DNA from 4 places in the Hylemonella sp. GW821-FHT12C09 genome. Region 2 is predicted to be linked to each of the others. Evidence: predicted binding sites of a transcription regulator. Region 2 holds the regulator's gene; each other region holds the start of a gene.

The links. Region 2 encodes sigma-54, which starts transcription at its own class of promoters, with help from an activator protein. Its sites were predicted from a motif close to TGGCANGNAANCTGCTTT; they were not measured.
Region 1: a site for sigma-54 is predicted at 1,587-1,604, ahead of AC1RRP_RS11445 (ammonium transporter). Genes of this name have one in related genera too.
Region 3: a site for sigma-54 is predicted at 1,866-1,883, ahead of atzF (allophanate hydrolase). Genes of this name have one in related genera too.
Region 4: a site for sigma-54 is predicted at 2,415-2,432, ahead of AC1RRP_RS12275 (TorF family putative porin). Genes of this name have one in related genera too.

Annotation. Positions count from the first base shown of each region.
Region 1 is NZ_JBXAQQ010000006.1:89,175-93,382, forward strand. It holds gene AC1RRP_RS11435 (formate/nitrite transporter family protein) at 112-927, shown strand; gene AC1RRP_RS11440 (TMEM165/GDT1 family protein) at 940-1,509, opposite strand; gene AC1RRP_RS11445 (ammonium transporter) at 1,673-2,875, shown strand; gene AC1RRP_RS11450 (DoxX family protein) at 2,865-3,359, opposite strand; gene AC1RRP_RS11455 (HvfC/BufC family peptide modification chaperone) at 3,393-4,190, opposite strand; gene bufB (MNIO family bufferin maturase) at 4,187-4,208, opposite strand, start outside.
Region 2 is NZ_JBXAQQ010000010.1:19,612-23,819, forward strand. It holds gene AC1RRP_RS15580 (THUMP domain-containing class I SAM-dependent RNA methyltransferase) at 1-883, opposite strand, end outside; gene rpoN (RNA polymerase factor sigma-54) at 885-2,456, opposite strand; gene lptB (LPS export ABC transporter ATP-binding protein) at 2,650-3,420, opposite strand; gene lptA (lipopolysaccharide transport periplasmic protein LptA) at 3,480-4,079, opposite strand.
Region 3 is NZ_JBXAQQ010000003.1:402,639-406,846, reverse strand. It holds gene AC1RRP_RS07820 (ABC transporter substrate-binding protein) at 1-75, opposite strand, end outside; gene atzF (allophanate hydrolase) at 95-1,834, opposite strand; gene AC1RRP_RS07810 (hypothetical protein) at 1,994-2,323, opposite strand; gene AC1RRP_RS07805 (DUF1801 domain-containing protein) at 2,493-2,888, opposite strand; gene AC1RRP_RS07800 (AMP nucleosidase) at 3,410-4,208, opposite strand, start outside.
Region 4 is NZ_JBXAQQ010000006.1:265,732-269,939, reverse strand. It holds gene AC1RRP_RS12285 (ammonium transporter) at 1-1,227, opposite strand, end outside; gene glnK (P-II family nitrogen regulator) at 1,256-1,594, opposite strand; gene AC1RRP_RS12275 (TorF family putative porin) at 1,621-2,376, opposite strand; partial or broken gene AC1RRP_RS12270 (YifB family Mg chelatase-like AAA ATPase) at 2,583-3,452, shown strand; gene AC1RRP_RS12265 (helix-turn-helix transcriptional regulator) at 3,805-4,208, shown strand, end outside.

The DNA of each region.
Region 1 (4,208 bases), on a different contig from region 2:
TGTTTAGCTGAACTTCGGAACTCCAGGGTTCCGGCGCCCGCAATCGGGTTCAAATCGGCGCTGAGGATTAGTATAAGTCCAAGTCTTCACCACCCGATACCGGAGTAACCCATGTCCGAGCTGTACGGATCCGACGCCTACGCCCCGAGCGAAATCGCCCAGCGCATCGAATCGGTCGGCGTGACCAAAGCCAGGTTGGCCACATTGCCCCTGCTGATGCTGGGTGTGCTGGCCGGTGCCTTCATCGGCCTGGGAGCCATGCTTTTCGTGCTGGTGAAGTCCGATGCCACCCTCGGTTTTGCCGCGACAGCCATCGGAGGCGGCCTGGTGTTCTCGCTGGGCCTGTTGCTGGTCGTCGTGGCGGGCGCCGAGCTCTTCACCGGGAACAACCTGCTGGCCATGGCCTGGGCCGATGGCCGCATCCGCAGTGCCGAGGTATTGCGCAACTGGGTGCTGGTGTGCGCAGCCAACTTTATCGGCGCGGCCGGCCTGGCGGTGCTGGTGTTTGCCAGCGGCCACACGGATCTGAACGGCGGTGCCATCGGCCAGCAGGTCGTGAAGATCGCGCTGGCCAAGCAGGACCTGTCGCCGCTGCAGGCCTTCTTTCGCGGCGTGCTGTGCAATGTGCTGGTCTGCATGGCCGTGTGGATGGCCATGGCCGGGCGCAGCGTGGTGGACAAGGCGGTGGCCGTGGTGCCACCCATCATGGCCTTTGTCGCGGCCGGCTTCGAGCACAGCATCGCCAATATGTACCTGATGCCGCTGGCCATGCTCCTGCAACACTTCGGCCCGCTGGGCGCCACACCACCGGTCACCTGGAATGGCATGCTGGGCAATCTGCTGCCGGTGATCGCGGGCAATCTGGTCGGCGGCAGTGTGCTGGTGGGCCTGGCCTATCACGTGATCTACCGGCGCAAGCCGGGTTAGGGCGCACAGGCCCTAAGCGCCCCAGCCGAACAGCACCGCCAGGCCCAGCACCACGAAGATCCCTGCCGAGACCAGGTGCACCAGGCGGATCGGAATACGGCGCGTCATGCGCTCGCCCAGCCAGACCACCGGGGCGTTGGCCAGCATCATGCCCAGCGTGGTGCCAGCGACCACCCAGGCCCAGGCCTGGTATTGCGCGGCCAGCATCACGGTGGCGATCTGCGTCTTGTCGCCCATCTCGGCCAGGAAGAAAGCGATCACGGTGGTGCCGAACACACCCCAGCGCGGCGCCTGGGACGCGTCGTCATCGTCGTCGAACTTGTCGGGGATCAGCATCCAGGCGGCCATGGCCAGGAAGGACAGGCCCAGAATCCAGCGTAGCCAGACCGGGCCCAGCACCGTGGTGACCCAGGCCCCGACGGCGCCCGCCAAGGCATGGTTGACCACGGTGGCGACCAGGATGCCGGCCACGATGGGCCAGGGTTTGCGAAAGCGGACCGCCAGGATGAGGGCCAGAAGCTGCGTCTTGTCGCCCATTTCGGCCAGCGCGACCAGGCCGGTCGAAATCAGAAAAGCTTCCATCGACGGATTCTACCGACCCGGTTTGTGGCTCGTGCCATCCCGGCTTGGTGCGTTCACTGCACCCGCTTGGCGCAGTTTGGCCTGGATTTTGCTTGTCATTGGTGCATTTCTTAAAAATTCTGGTTTTTGCACCAGACAGAAGCATTTATTCGGAGATCTCAAAATGGACGCACTAAAACAGGGCGCTGATGCCCTGTTCATCCTGCTCGGCGCCATCATGGTCCTGGCCATGCACGCCGGCTTTGCCTTCCTGGAACTAGGCACCGTCAGGCGCAAGAACCAGGTCAATGCGCTGATCAAGATCCTGGTGGACTTCTCGGTCTCCACCGTGGTCTATTTCCTCGTCGGTTATGGCGTAGCCTACGGCACGGGCTTCCTGGTCGGGGCCGACCAGCTGGTCGCCAAGAACGGCTACGAACTCGTGAAGTTCTTTTTCCTCTTGACCTTTGCCGCCGCCATTCCGGCCATCATCTCGGGCGGCATTGCCGAACGTGCCAAGTTCTGGCCCCAGCTCATCGCCACGGCCATCATCGTCGGCTTGGTCTATCCCTTCTTCGAAGGCATCGCCTGGAACCAGCACTTCGGCATCCAGGCCTGGATCAAGGCCGCGACGGGCGAGGAGTTCCATGACTTCGCGGGCAGCATCGTGGTGCATGCCGTGGGCGGCTGGATCGCCCTGCCGGCCGTGCTGCTGCTGGGTGCACGCTACAACCGCTACCGCAAGGATGGCGGCATCTCGGCCCACCCGCCTTCGAGCATTCCTTTCCTGGCCCTGGGCGCCTGGATACTGGTGGTCGGCTGGTTCGGCTTCAACGTCATGAGCGCCCAGACCCTGGACAAGATCTCGGGCCTGGTCGCCGTGAACTCGCTCATGGCCATGGCCGGCGGCACGCTGGCGGCCTTGCTGGTGGGCAGAAACGACCCGGGTTTCGTACACAACGGCCCCCTGGCCGGCCTGGTGGCGGTCTGCGCGGGTTCCGACCTGATGCACCCGCTGGGCGCACTGGTGGTGGGCGGCGTGGCCGGCGCCATCTTCGTTTCCATGTTCACGCTCACTCAGAACAAGTGGAAGATCGACGACGTGCTGGGCGTGTGGCCCCTGCATGGGCTGTGCGGCACCTGGGGTGGCATCGCCGCCGGCATCTTCGGCAGCAAGGCCTTGGGCGGCCTGGGTGGCGTCACCCTCACGGCCCAGCTGATCGGCACCGGCCTGGGTGTGCTGTGGGCGCTGATGGGTGGCTTCGTGGTCTACGGTGCGCTCAAGCTTGCCATGGGCCTGCGCCTGAGCCAGGAGGAGGAGTTTGACGGCGCCGACCTGAGCATCCACAAGATCGGCGCGACACCGGACCGCGACGTCAACTGGTAAGCCCCGCCCCCCGGCCCATGCGTTGCAATAACCAGGGCCAGGCCCGCTGCTCCAGCGTCCAGCGCCCGGGGCCGTAGATGGCCAGCCCTGCCAGCAGCACAGCCCAAAGAATGTGCTGCTGCAGCGCGGCCGGTGCGATCTCGGCCAGGCTGATGACGGCCACGGCATTCACCACACTCAGGCCCAGGGCTGCGAAGCGGGCACCCAGACCGAGCACGAGGATCAGCGGCAGCAGCAGCTCACCTGCCGTGCCCAGCCAGGCGGCCAGGGCGGGCGACAGCAGGGGCACCTGGTACTCGTCGGTGAACAGGGCCACCGTGATCTCCCAGTCGCGCAGCTTGGTCAGACCGGACAGGAAGAAGACTTGCGCCACGTACAGGCGCGCCAGCAGGGCCGCGGCCGGCTGCAGGGCTTGCAAGCCCTGGCTCAGCCGGGCCCACAGGCGCAGCGGCAGCGGCCGCCCATGGGTGTCGGTTGTTGACATGGTGTGACTCTCCTTGTGTTTTTTCAGCAGCGCTCAGGCCTGCCCCGCCCGGTTCGGCACGACGCGCAACAACAGCCCCTCATGGACAGCCGGCGCCAGCCAGGTACCAAAATCGAAGCCTGGCGCACAGGCCAGCGCCTTGCCCAGACTCTTTCCTTCTTGCACGGTCCGCAGGAACGCCGACTCGCCCGGTTGCGCCTCGCACAGCCTGGGCCGCCAGCCGCAGCGCCAGACCCGCGCGTCTTCGCCGCCGTGGGCGTGCCGGGGCGGCGCGCTGCCGGGCGCCTCGATCAGCGTCACCACCGGCCAGACACTGCTGAAGCAGGCCGTACCGGGGGCCAGATCGAGCCACAGGTTTGCGGGATCCTCGTGCGCCAGCAGCGTGAAGCTGGCGGGTTCTGCCTGCGCGTCGCCCAGCGTGCCCATGCTGTGCAGGGCCCATTCAACCCGCGCCACGTCGGCCAGAAAAGGCAGATCCGCTATCAGCTCGGGCAGCGCCTCGATCTGTGCCGCCAGGGCCGCGCCCCATTGCGCCAGATCACCGCGCTGTGGCGGTCGCTCACGCCATAACAGGCGCGATAGCGCCTCGAAATTTTCTGGCCCGACCAACTGCTCCACCACGGGATAAGCCGCGCCCAGCGAGCGCACGGCCTGGGCAGCAGCATGGCTGCGATAGGCCGCGATGCCGCGCCACATGACGGGGCGGTGCGCCGCGCCTGGTGTGGCCAGCTGGTCCAGGGCTTCGTCGTGCGTCGGCGCCCACAGGGCGGCCAGCAGGGACTGCTGCCAACGCGCGAGCGTCGTGTCTGCGAGTACGGTCTGAACACTCATGCGGTTTGCACCACCCGG
Region 2 (4,208 bases):
TCACGTCGGCCACGCCGGCGCGCTGGGCATTGCGCTCGGCGAAGTCCACCATGCGGTGCGACACGTCGCTACCGTAGATCAGCGCGGCCTGGCCCGGCTCGGGTTTGACCACCGCCTGCGCAGCCTCGGCCTTCATGGTGGCCCATTCGGCGGCGCGGAAGGGCCGGTATTTCTCGAAGGCAAAACGGCGCAGGGAGCCGGCCGCGATGTTGCAGGCGATCTGCGCCGCCTCGATGGCGATGGTGCCGCTGCCGCAGCAGGGGTCGTACAGCGGCGTCAGGTCACCCTCGGCGTTGCCCTCGGCCCAGCCGCTGGCGGCGATCATGGCCGCCGCCAGGGTTTCCTTCAGGGGTGCATCGCCCTTGTCCTCGCGCCAGCCGCGCTTGAACAGCGGTTCACCCGAGGTGTCGATGTAGAGCGAGCAGCTGTCGGTGGTCAGGTGGGCGTAGATGCGCACATCGGGCCACTGGGTGTCCACATCGGGGCGCACGCCACCCGAGGTCTCGCGGAAACGGTCGCAGACCGCGTCCTTCACCTTCAACGCCGCGAAGTTCAGGCTGGTCAGCGGGCTGTGCTGCGCCGTGATCTCGACCTTGATGCTCTCCTTGGGCGTGAACCAGTGCTCCCACGGCACGGCCATGGCGGCGCGGTACAGGTCCTGTTCGCTGCGGTACTCGGTGTACGACACCAGCACCAGCACACGCTGCGCCAGGCGGCTGTAGAGGTTGAGCAGCATGGCGTGCGCAAACGAGGTACGCACCGCCACACCACCACGCTGTTTGGTGATGCAGCCCGGGGGCAGTTCCGTGATCCGCAGGATCTCGGCGGCCAGGTAGTCCTCCACGCCGGCGGCGCAGGGAAGAAAAAGAGTGAGTTGGTTCACGTCAGAGTGCCTTGCGCAGGTTGGCGGGGGCTATTTTCAAGGCTTCGCGGTACTTGGCCACGGTGCGACGCGCGCACTCGATGCCCTGCTCCTTGAGCATCTCGGAGAGCTGGCTGTCGGACAGCGGCTTCTTGGCATTTTCGGCGTTGACAAACTGCTTGATCAGCGCGCGCACCGCCGTGCTGGAGGCGTTGCCGCCCGACTCGGTGCCCAGGCCCGAACCGAAGAAGTACTTGAGCTCGTAGGTGCCGAAGGGCGTGGCCATGTACTTGGCCGTGGTCACGCGGCTGATGGTGGACTCGTGCAGGCCCAGCTCGTCGGCGATCTCGCGCAGCACCAGCGGGCGCATGGCCAGCTCGCCGTGCATGAAGAAGTTCTTCTGCCGCTCGACGATGGCGCTGGAGACGCGCAGGATGGTGTCGAAACGCTGCTGGATGTTCTTGATGAACCAGCGCGCTTCCTGCAGGCGCTGCTGCAGGGCGGCGTAGTTGTCGCCCTCGCGGCCGCCGGCCTTGTGGCCCTTGAGCGCGTTGGCATAGATGTCGTGCACGCGCAGCCTGGGCATCACGTCGGGGTTGAGCTGGACACGAAAACGCGTCTGCGCTCCGCTGCCGCTGCGCAGCACCAGCACGTCGGGAACGATCACGTTGCGCTCGACGTTCACGAAGCGCCGGCCGGGTTTGGGCTCCAGCCGGGCCACGAGGCCCAGGGCCTCGCGCGTCAGGGCCTCGCTGCCGCCGCAGAGCTGGGCCAGTTTCCTGAGGTCGCGCCGCGCCAGCAGTTCGGGCGGCTGCTCGATCATGCGCAGGGCCTGCGCCACCACCGCCGGTTCGGGCAAGGACGCCGCACCCCGCATCGCATCGGCCTGCAGGGCCAGCAACTGCAGGCGCAGGCACTCGGCCATGCTGCGCGCGCCCACGCCCGTGGGCTCCAGGCTCTGCAGCAGGCGCAGCGCCAGCGCGAAGTGCGCGATCATCGCCTCCTCGTGCTCCGGATCCTCCCCGGTCAGGCTGCGCGCCAGCTCCTCGATCGGGTCCTCCAGGTAACCGTCTTCGTTGAGCGACTCGATCAGGAACTGCAGCGCCGCGCTGTCTTCGGCACCCAGGCGCAGGGACAGGGCCTGGCGCTTGAGAAAGTCCTGCAGCGACTCCTGGCTGCGCGCCAGCTCCGTGGCGTCGGCTTCGTCGTCCTCGCGCGCGCCGTTGCGCGCCGGGGCGTCGCCGCCCCACTCGCTGTCGTCGGGCGACATGTCCACGCTGCCGTCCCCCTCCCAGCTGCCCTCGCTCTCCAGGCTGGTCACCGCCGCGGTTTCGTCCGGTCCCTCACTGGCCGGGGTGCTGCTGTAGTCGTAGTCGGCCTCGTCCTGCGACACCGGGGTGTCGGCACGCTCCAGGCCGTGGGCCTCGCGCTCGACGCTGTCGTCGGCACGCTCCAGAAAGGGGTTTTCGTCGAGCAGCTGCTCGACTTCCTGGTTCAGCTCCAGCGTGGAGAGTTGCAGGAGGCGGATGGACTGCTGCAGCTGGGGCGTGAGCGCCAGATGCTGGGAGACCCGCAGCGACAGTCCCTGTTTCATGTGTACCTGATTCGATCAGCCAGAGGGTTCGGCGTGAGCGCCGCCGGGCCGCCCCAAGGCGCGAGACATGACGGCACGAGACGTGCGTGTCTCTTCAGCCCGTCCAAGCCTGCGCAGGCAGGCTTGGAGCCGCGGGCCTCAGCCCCCTCGGGAGGCAGCGAGGGCACGCCAGTGCCGAGCGTGGGGGCCATAGTCACATCTTGAAGTGCTCGCCCAGGTAGACCCGGCGCACGTCGGCGTTGTTGACGATCTCGGCCGGGGTGCCCTGGGCCAGCACGCGGCCCTCGCTGATGATGTAGGCGTGGTCGCAGATGCCCAGGGTCTCGCGCACGTTGTGGTCGGTGATGAGCACGCCGATGCCACGCGCTTTCAGGAAGCTGATGATGCGCTGGATCTCGATCACCGCGATCGGGTCGATGCCGGCGAAGGGTTCGTCCAGCAGGATGAAACGCGGCTGCGTGGCCAGGGCGCGCGCGATCTCCACGCGGCGGCGCTCGCCACCGGACAGCGCCAGTGCCGGCGAGGCGCGCAGATGCTCCACGCGCAGGTCCTGCAGCAGGGCGGTGAGCTGCTGCTCGATCTCGTCCTTGCGCAGGGGCTTGCCGTCTTCGCCATGCTGCAGTTCCAGCACGGCGCGCACGTTGTCCTCGACGTTGAGCTTGCGGAAGATCGACGCCTCCTGCGGCAGGTAGCTCAGGCCCAGACGCGCACGCTGGTGGATGGGCATGTGCGCGACCGCATCGTCGTCGATCAGGATCTCGCCGGCGCTGGCACGCACCAGGCCCACGATCATGTAGAAGGACGTGGTCTTGCCCGCGCCGTTGGGCCCCAGCAGACCCACCACCTCGCCCTTGCGCACGGTCAGCGAGACGTCCTTGACGACCTCGCGGCTGCCGTAGAACTTCTTGAGGTGGCGTGCCTCCAGGCGGCTGGGTTCGCCGCCGGGCAGCGTGTCCTGGGCCACAGCCGAGTCAGGCTGGGAATCGGGCGGCAGGGTGCCGGCGGCGGTCTGCAGGCTGTCGCTCACTTGCGCCCTCCGCCCAGGGTGTTGTCGGTGCGCAGGGGCGCGCTGGCGCGCGGGGCCGGTGGCGCGGCCGTCTCGTTGCGCGGCGTCAGGGTGGCGCGCACACGCTCGCCGCCCTTTTGCGGGCTGCCGTCCACCGTGAAGACGTCCGTCAGGCTGTTGTACTGGATGATGTTGCCCGTCACCACATCGGCCACCTGGGTGCCACGCAGGCGGCGCAGCCGGGCGTCCTTGATGAGCTTGAACACGTCGGCGCGACCGTCGTATTCGATGGTCTCGCTCTCACCCTCGATGTATTCGTCCTCGCCGTCACGCTTCTGGCGGAAGAAGGCGCGCTGGCCCGGCTCGGCCGTCACCACGCCGAACTGGTAACCCTGCGGGTCCTGGCGCACTTCGATGCGTGTGCCCTTGATGATGATGGAGCCGCGGGTCAGCACCACATTGCCGCTGAAGACGCTGATCTGCTTGAGGTCGTCATAGCGCAGCGCATCGGCCTCGATGTTCATCGGCTTCTTGGCATCGGCCGTCTCGGCACCGGCCACGCCCGCCGTCAAGGCGCAGGCCGCGCACAGCAGGAGGCGGAGGAGGGGAAATTTCATAAAGGCACGAATCTTGCTCTCTGGGTCTCGGTCATTGTAATCGGGTCGGACGGCTGGTCCAGTCCTTGCTTTTGCCTGTTTTCCAGCGGGCCACCCGCCCCGCGTCCATGGGCCTGCTCCACCGTGCTC
Region 3 (4,208 bases), on a different contig from region 2:
GCCGGCGCCGCCCGCCTGCATGAGCTTGCGGCGCGTGGTGGTGGCGGACAGGGAAGTGAGGGACTGGTCTTTCATGGAGCGCTCCTGCTAGGGGTTAAGGGAAGGGATGGGTATGGGGGGCCTGCGCCACCTGGAGCGAAGCCAGGTAGGCGCGCCAGCCGCCGAAAAGCGTGATGTCCAGCGCGCCCTGCAGGGCCTGCGCCTCGCACAGGAAACCCTGCACGCTGCTGCCGTCGGCCAGCGCCAGCGTGCCGATGCCCAGCGGCGCGGGCACCAGGGCGACGAAGGAACCGTAGTGCTCGACGGGCATCTCCCAGAGTTCGAGCTGGATGCGCGCGCCCTGCCCCGGCGCCACCCGCAGCAGGCCGGGTTTGGGCGGGACGGTGCCGGCCAGGGCATAAAAGCGGTAGTCGGGCGCGGTCTCGGTGGCCGCGAGCAGGCGCGCACCGCGCTCGGTGAGCTGGCTGTTGAGCGGCATGCCCGAGAGGTGGGCGCCCACCACGGCCACTTTCACCGTGGCGCGCGGGCGGATGCCGGGAATGGCGACGGGTGCCGGCAGCCGCTCGCCGATGGCGCCCAGCGTGAGACCGGTGGCCTGGTGGAAACGCTGGCCCAGCTCGGCCAGTTGCCAGTCGCTGGCGCAGGGGCCGATCAGCGTGATGCCGAAGGGCAACCCGTCCTTGCGGATGCAGCTGGGCACCGACAGCGCGGCGTAGTCCAGCAGGTTGACGAAGTTGGTATAGGCACCGAGCTTGCGGTTGAGCACCACGGGGTCGGCCTGCATCTGCGCGATGGTGTAGTGCGTGGGTGCGGTGGGCACGCACATCAGGTCCATGCCCTTCCAGACCTCGGCCGCGCGCTGGCCCAGGGCACGCAATTGCGTCTGTGCTTCGTACAGATCAGCGGCGCTGTAAGCCTTGCCCTTGCCGATGATGCTGCGCACCGGCTCGATGACCTCGCCCTCGTGCGCATCGAAGAACGTACGAATGGCCGCGTAACGCTCGGCCACCAGCGCACTTTCATAGAGCAAGGTGGCGGCCTGTGCGAACGGCGAGAAGTCGATGCGTACTTCCACGCCGCCCAGCGCGCGCAACTGCGCCAACGCTTCCTTGTACGCCGCCTCGGCCAGCGCATCGCCGTAGAACTCCAGCTGGTCCGGCACACCAAAACGGAAGGCCGCCGGGAAAGGCTGCGACACCATGTCGAGTTCGCGCGCGTACGGGTCCAGCGGGTCGTAGCCGCGCGCGGCCGCCAGCACCTGCGCCGCCAGGCCCACGCTGCGCGCGAAGATGGAGACACAGTCCACACTCTGCGCCGCGGGCAGCACACCGCGTGTGCTGATGAGCCCCCTGGACGGCTTGAGGCCGACGATGTTGTTCAGGCCCGCGGGCACCCGGCCCGAACCGGCCGTGTCCGTGCCCAGCGAGAAATCGGCCTGCCCCGTGGCCACCACATAGGCCGAGCCGGAACTGGAGCCGCCGGACACATAGGCAGCGTTGAACGCATTGGGCACCGGCCCCCAGGGCGAACGCGTGCCGTTCAGGCCGCAGGCGAACTGGTCCAGGTTGGTCTTGCCCAGCAGCGATGCACCAGCGCTGAGCAAGCGCTGCACCACGGCCGCATGCGCGGCGGGCTGGAACGCAAAGGCCTGGCAGGCCGCCGTGGTGGGCAGGCCGGCCGCGTCGATGTTGTCCTTGACCGCAAAACGCAAACCGCTCAGCGGCCCGCTTCCACCCGGCAGCGCCGTCTCATAACGGGAGATCCAGGCTTGCGGCGACGCCGTGGACTGAGCCTGGTCTTGGGCACCGGAAACTGGGGTTGTGGGCTGCACCATCTTGTTGCATTCGATCTTGTATACATGTAGACATGCAACATGTATGCCAATGAACGCAGATGGTTTTGCCGTTCGTCTTGTATGGAAACAAGAACAAGACAGACTGATGCGATCAGGAAGGCAGAGGAAGGCGCTCACGCGCGCATGCGGAAAGCCTTGTCAATTCAGGAAGAAAGCGATCAGCAAGGCAAGGGCGCCCATGGCCTCTGTCTTTCGCGCCTGCGATACCAGCTCAGGCGACAGCGTCTCCAGCCGGGCCCGGTGCCAGTGCCAAATGTAGAAGACCATCGCCGCAACGATGCCGCACAGCAGAGGCCAAAGTGCCTGCGCCGCCGAGGCCGCAAAACCACTGGCCGTGATTCCGAATGCGGCAACGACCAAGCCGACACCGCCAGAGGAACGGTGCGCATAGGAGTAGCGTCCACACGACGAACAACAGGCGGGAAGCGTGGGGGAGGACAACCACTTGCGGAAGAAGCTGATGCTCATTGCCTGGCAGGACGGGCACGCGTACATATGAGACCAAGGTAATGCGGGTCGCCACATCCTAGCGACCATCATGGCGCCCGCCTATCCCCCAAAAGAGTCACGTCGATCTTCGACAGATGGTCTGTCATGGCGGCAGCTTCATCCAGGCAAACCCGGATCCAACTCGGCTCTAAGACTTCTTTGTGCCCGCGCGCAGGTTCTCCGCCACCGCAGCCCGGACCAAGGCCTTGAAGGGCTCGGCCTCGGGAAGCTCGCCTTCCCGGATATCGATGGCGCGGCGTGCGTTGCCTTCGAGGCTGGCGTTGAAGAGCCGCTGCGGATCGGCCAGGGCCGCACCACGCATGAAGGTCAGCTTGACCGTCTGCTTGTAGGACTCGCCCGTGCAGACCATGCCACCGTGTGACCACACGGGCACGCCCATGGGGTTGGTGGGTTTGGACCACTTGCAGTCCTCGGTGATCTGCGGATCAGCCTCGTGGATCAGGCGGCGCATGTGCGCCAGGGTTTCGGCGCGCCAGCCGCCGATGGACTGGATGCGGGCGTCGACGAAAGGGGACGTTGCCATGGTTCAACTCCCGTCTGTGCGATGTTCGAGTTGAGCCGGTTTCTGGAACAACCACGTCTTCCACGATGATGCATAGAAGCTCAGGGCTCCGGCAAGACCCAGACCTCCCGCGCACAGGCTCGTGACCCAAACATGCCAGCCCATCTGACTATCCGTGTCGGATAAACACTCCGGGTTTGCCTGACACGGGGTAGACACTTCTGGCGCTGTTGCCCACATGATCAGAAAAACACATGCCGTAGGCAAAGCCCCAACGGTAAAACCTGTCGCAAGCAATGAACGGAAGTTGAGTCGACCGAGTCGTTGCAGTACGAAGACAGCAGGCAGCCCCAAGAACAAGAGGTGGCCAGCCGATACGATCACCCCGGAGAAAAAAAGCGTCCTGGAATGGCCGATTGCATTGCGACCGGCAACCAGCAGAATTAGTAGAACAAAAATAAGCACAGGCACCACCGCAGCCAGCACGACTGAACGCGTGAAAATCCAAGCGCTCTTCAGTCGCCCGTACCTCAGCTCGCGATTCACTGAAACGCCACTTCCGCAAAACTCCGCAGCTTGCGGCTGTGCAGCTGGTTCATGCCGGCCAGTCTGAGCAGCTCCAGCGCGCGGATGCCGATGCGCAGGTGCTGGTCCACGCGCTCGCGGTAGAAATGGTTGGCCATGCCGGGCAGCTTGATCTCGCCGTGCAGGGGCTTGTCGCTCACGCACAGCAGGGTGCCATAAGGCACGCGGAAGCGGAAGCCGTTGGCGGCGATGGTGGCGGACTCCATGTCCAGCGCCACGGCGCGGCTCTGGCTGAAGCGGCGCTGCGGCTGGTTGTCGGGCAGCAGCTCCCAGTTGCGGTTGTCGGTGGTGGCCACGGTGCCGGTGCGCATGATCTGCTTGAGCTCGGCGCCGTGCAAGCCGGTGACCTCGGCCACCGCCTGCTCCAGCGCCACCTGCACCTCGGCCAGCGCGGGGATGGGCACCCACAGCGGCAGCTCTTCGTCCAGCACGTGGTCTTCGCGCACATAGGCGTGGGCCAGCACGTAGTCGCCCAGCTGCTGGCCGTTGCGCAGGCCGGCGCAGTGGCCCAGCATGAGCCAGGCGTGCGGGCGCAGCACGGCGATGTGGTCGGTGATGTTCTTGGCGTTGGCCGGGCCCACGCCGATGTTGACCATGGTGATGCCGTTGCCATCCGGGCGCACCAGGTGGTAGGCCGGCATCTGCGGCAGCCTGGGCGGCGCCTTGCCCAGCGCATCCCCGGCCTGCGCGGCCTCGCCCACGCGGCGGGTCACCACGTTACCGGGCTCGATGAAAGCGGCGTAGTCGCTCCCGGCG
Region 4 (4,208 bases), on a different contig from region 2:
AGCGCCGACGATGCCGCCGATACCGTGCACGCCGAACACGTCGAGCGAGTCGTCGGCACCGAGCATCTTCTTCAGGCCGCTGACACCCCACAGGCAGGCGAAACCGGCGACCAGGCCGATGATCAGCGCGCCACCGATACCGACGTTGCCGGCAGCGGGGGTGATGGCCACGAGGCCGGCAACGGCGCCGGAAGCGGCACCCAGCATGGAGGACTTGCCCTTGAGCAGCGCCTCACCGATGGACCAGGCCAGCACGGCAGCGGCGGTAGCCACGAAGGTGTTGGCGAAGGCCAGGGCGGCGAAGCCGTTGGCTTCCAGGGCGGAGCCGGCGTTGAAACCGAACCAGCCCACCCACAGCAGGGAGGCACCGACCATGGTCAGCGTCAGGCTGTGCGGGGCCATGGCTTCCTTGCCGTAGCCAATACGCTTGCCCACCATGTAGGCACCCACCAGGCCAGCAACGGCGGCGTTGATGTGCACCACGGTACCGCCGGCGAAGTCCAGCGCGCCCATCTGCCAGATGTAGCCGGCCTTGCCGTTCATGGCATCAACGACTTCCTTGGCAGTGTAGGCGTCCGGGCCCATCCAGAACCAGACCATGTGGGCGATCGGCGCATAGCTGAAGGTGAACCACAGGGCCATGAACATCAGCACAGCCGAGAACTTCATGCGTTCGGCAAAGGCGCCGACGATGAGCGCGCAGGTGATGCCGGCGAAGGTGGCCTGGAAGGCTGCGAACACGATCTCGGGGATCACCACGCCCTTGCTGAACGTGGCAGCGCTGGCGAAGGTTCCCGCGACGTTGTCCCAGACACCCTTCATGAACAGGCGGTCAAAACCACCGATGAAGGCATTGCCTTCCGTGAACGCGAGGCTGTAGCCGTAGATGAACCACAGCACCACGATCAGCGAGAAGGTCACCATGACCTGCATCAGCACCGACAGCATGTTCTTGCTGCGGACCAGGCCGCCGTAGAACAGGGCCAGGCCGGGCACGGTCATCATGATGACCAGCAGGGTGGCCACCATCATCCAGGCGGTATCGCCCTTGTTGGGCACGGGTGCGGCAGCAGCCGGTGCAGCAGCGTCTGCGGGCGCCGCAGCAGCCGGGGCGGCAGCCGCTGCAGGAGCGGCGGCCTCGGTGGCCGGGGCGGTCTGGGACCAGACGGCAGCCGAGCCGGCCAGCAGGCCCAGGCCCAGCACGAAGGAGACGATTAGTTTTTTCATGTCAGTGTTCTCTCTTGTTGTGGGAGCCTCAGAGCGCTTCCTTGCCGGTTTCACCGGTGCGGATACGCACGACCTGCTCGAGGTTGTACACAAAGATCTTGCCGTCGCCGATCTTGCCGGTACGCGCCGAGCCTTCAATCGCCTCGATGACGCGATCGACCAGCTCGTCGGACACGGCCGCCTCGATCTTCACCTTGGGCAGAAAGTCGACCACGTATTCGGCACCGCGGTACAACTCGGTATGACCTTTCTGGCGGCCAAAGCCCTTGACCTCGGTGACGGTGATGCCCTGCACCCCGATGGCCGAGAGGCCTTCTCGCACCTCATCCAGCTTGAAAGGTTTGATGATGGCTGTAACGAGTTTCATGGGTTCTCCTCTGGTTTGAGTTGAATTTAGAAGGTGTACTTCACACCCAGCACAACAGTGGCGGCTTCCAGTTGGCGACCGTTGACCTTGTAGAGACTGGCCTTGCCGTCGGTACCGACCGCTGCGATGGTAGCGGACAGGCCCTTGCCCAGATCCTTGGCCAGCGTGACCGAGTAATCCGTGTAGCTATATTGCTTGTTGGCGGCACCCTCGATTGCCTGGTAGCCCACGTGCGGGACGACAGAGTAACCGCTGCCCAGGTCAAAGGTGCCCGACAGGTCATAGTAGGTGCTGCCACTGCTCTTTGCGTAGCCGAACAGGTCGGAGAAGGCGTAAGAAACCTTGAAGGTGTAAGCGCCGTAGCTCAGAGCACCGTAAGCCTCGTCGGTATTGGCGTTGACATTCGATGCAGGAGAAGCGTCCTTGTAGGTGTTGCCGATGTACTCGTAGCGCAGGTAGCCAACGTCATAGGACAGATCTTTGGTGATCGCGCCCTTGTAACCGCCATACAGGTCGAGTTCAACGTCGCCCTTCGTTTCCACGTTGGCGGCCGTGCCAGCTTCCTTGATCCAACGAATCTGCGAAGCCCATGCGCCAACGTAGAAGCCGCTGCTGTGGGCATAGTCCACGCCGCCTTGCACGGCCGGGGCCAGGGCAGACTGGGCGATACCGCGGTAACGGTATTCGCTGACAGCGCCCACGTTGTAGGCCAGCTGGGCCATGACAGAAGAGCCAGCGGTCAGGGTCAGGGCGGCCAGGGCGATCTTGGATTTCAGGTTCATGTCTTACTCCATCAGAGGGTTAAAGGGGACGAACTGGATAAGCAGGGACCGTGCCAGCTCTCGCCCACAGAATTTCCACACGAATGTGTACACGTATCCGTACAAGCTGCGTTAAGATAGCTGTACAAACATACAGATTGCACCAATTGCGTGCGTCTTCTGACAAGCAAGCACAAGATTTGCACCGATTTGTGGAGGAAGTTGTCATGAGCCTGTCACTGGTGCATAGCCGGGCCCTGCTGGGGCTGGAGGCCGCCGCGGTCACGGTGGAAGTCCATCTCGCCAACGGCCTGCCCAGCTTCACGCTGGTGGGGCTGGCCGAGACCGAAGTCAAGGAAGCACGCGAACGCGTGCGCTCGGCCATCCTGAACGCCGGGCTGGAATTCCCGCACAACAAGCGCATCACGGTCAATCTGGCGCCCGCGGACCTGCCCAAGGACTCCGGCCGTTTCGACCTGCCCATCGCGCTGGGCATCCTGGCAGCCAGCGGGCAGATCGACCCAGCCGCCCTGACCGGTCACGAATTTGCGGGCGAACTCTCGCTCTCGGGCGAGCTGCGCCCGATACGCGGCGCGCTGGCCATGGCGCTGGCCCTGCGTGCCATGCCAACCCGGCTGGTGCTGCCGCCGGGCAGCGCCGAGGAAGCCGCCCTGGTGCCGGACATCATCATCTACAGGGCCGGTCATCTGCTCGATGTGGTGCAGCAATTCGTGCCCAGCCGCGACCCGGCCGTGAGCGACTCACCCGCCTGGTCACGCCTGGCTACGCAGCCGCTGCAACCCCGGGACGAGGGCCCCGATCTGGCCGACGTCAAAGGCCAGGCCGGTGCGAAACGGGCCCTGGAGATCGCTGCGGCCGGCGGCCACAGCATCCTCTTCAGCGGCCCGCCGGGCGCCGGCAAGTCCATGCTCGCCGAGCGTCTGGCCGGCCTGCTGCCCCCCATGTCCACCGACGAGGCACTGGAAAGCGCGGCGGTGGCCAGCCTGGCCGGGCGCTTCGATCCGGGGCACTGGGGGCGCCGCCCCACTTGCAGCCCGCACCATTCCGCCAGTGCCGTGGCCCTGGTGGGGGGCGGTTGTGAATCACATCAAATTACTGGAATAAACATTAATTTGCTGTACCGGCCAGAGTAGTTCCGGCTAGGTAAAAGCGCTTCACAGCGCCCTTACGTGCCCAAAGCATGAACTCCTTGCTGAATCACTGCTAGGTTCGAGCATCGGGTTCCAGCCTAACCTGAGGCGCGGAGGCCCTTTCGGCCCCACACTTCAGCCCGCGTGCCTTGAACCTCTCGAACCCAGTTCTGAATGCTCCAAGTAGCCCCATAATGACAAATTCCTTTTATATTTAGCAGATTATGAATCTTGTAATATACATTTACTTGATTTATCTCGACGAGCCATGATAATTAGGCTTATCAAAGGTCTCTGAATGAGAAATAGGCTTAGCATCATCGACACTCTCGAGTCAGCCCGCAAGGCGCAGGGCTTGACCCAGGAAGAACTGGCCCTGAAGGCCGGCACCAGCCGTGTCACGGTCGGGCGCGTGGAGTCCGGCTTTGACCCCAAGCTGGCCACGGTCCACGAGCTGGCACGTGCGCTAGGGCTGGAGCTGCTCCTGGTGCCCAAGGTCCTGGCCGGCGAGGTCCAAGCTTTCATCCAGTCGGGAGGACGTGTGCTGGCTCAGCCCAGTGGCGTCGGTGCACCCGACTCCGTCGTGACCCAGGCCTTGGCCATCAGCCAGGCGACACACAGGCTCACGCAAGAAACCAGCAATGAGCTGGAGAACGTGCATTCCGCCAGAAGCCTCGCCCGGCAGCTCTCGGCCCGCAACGC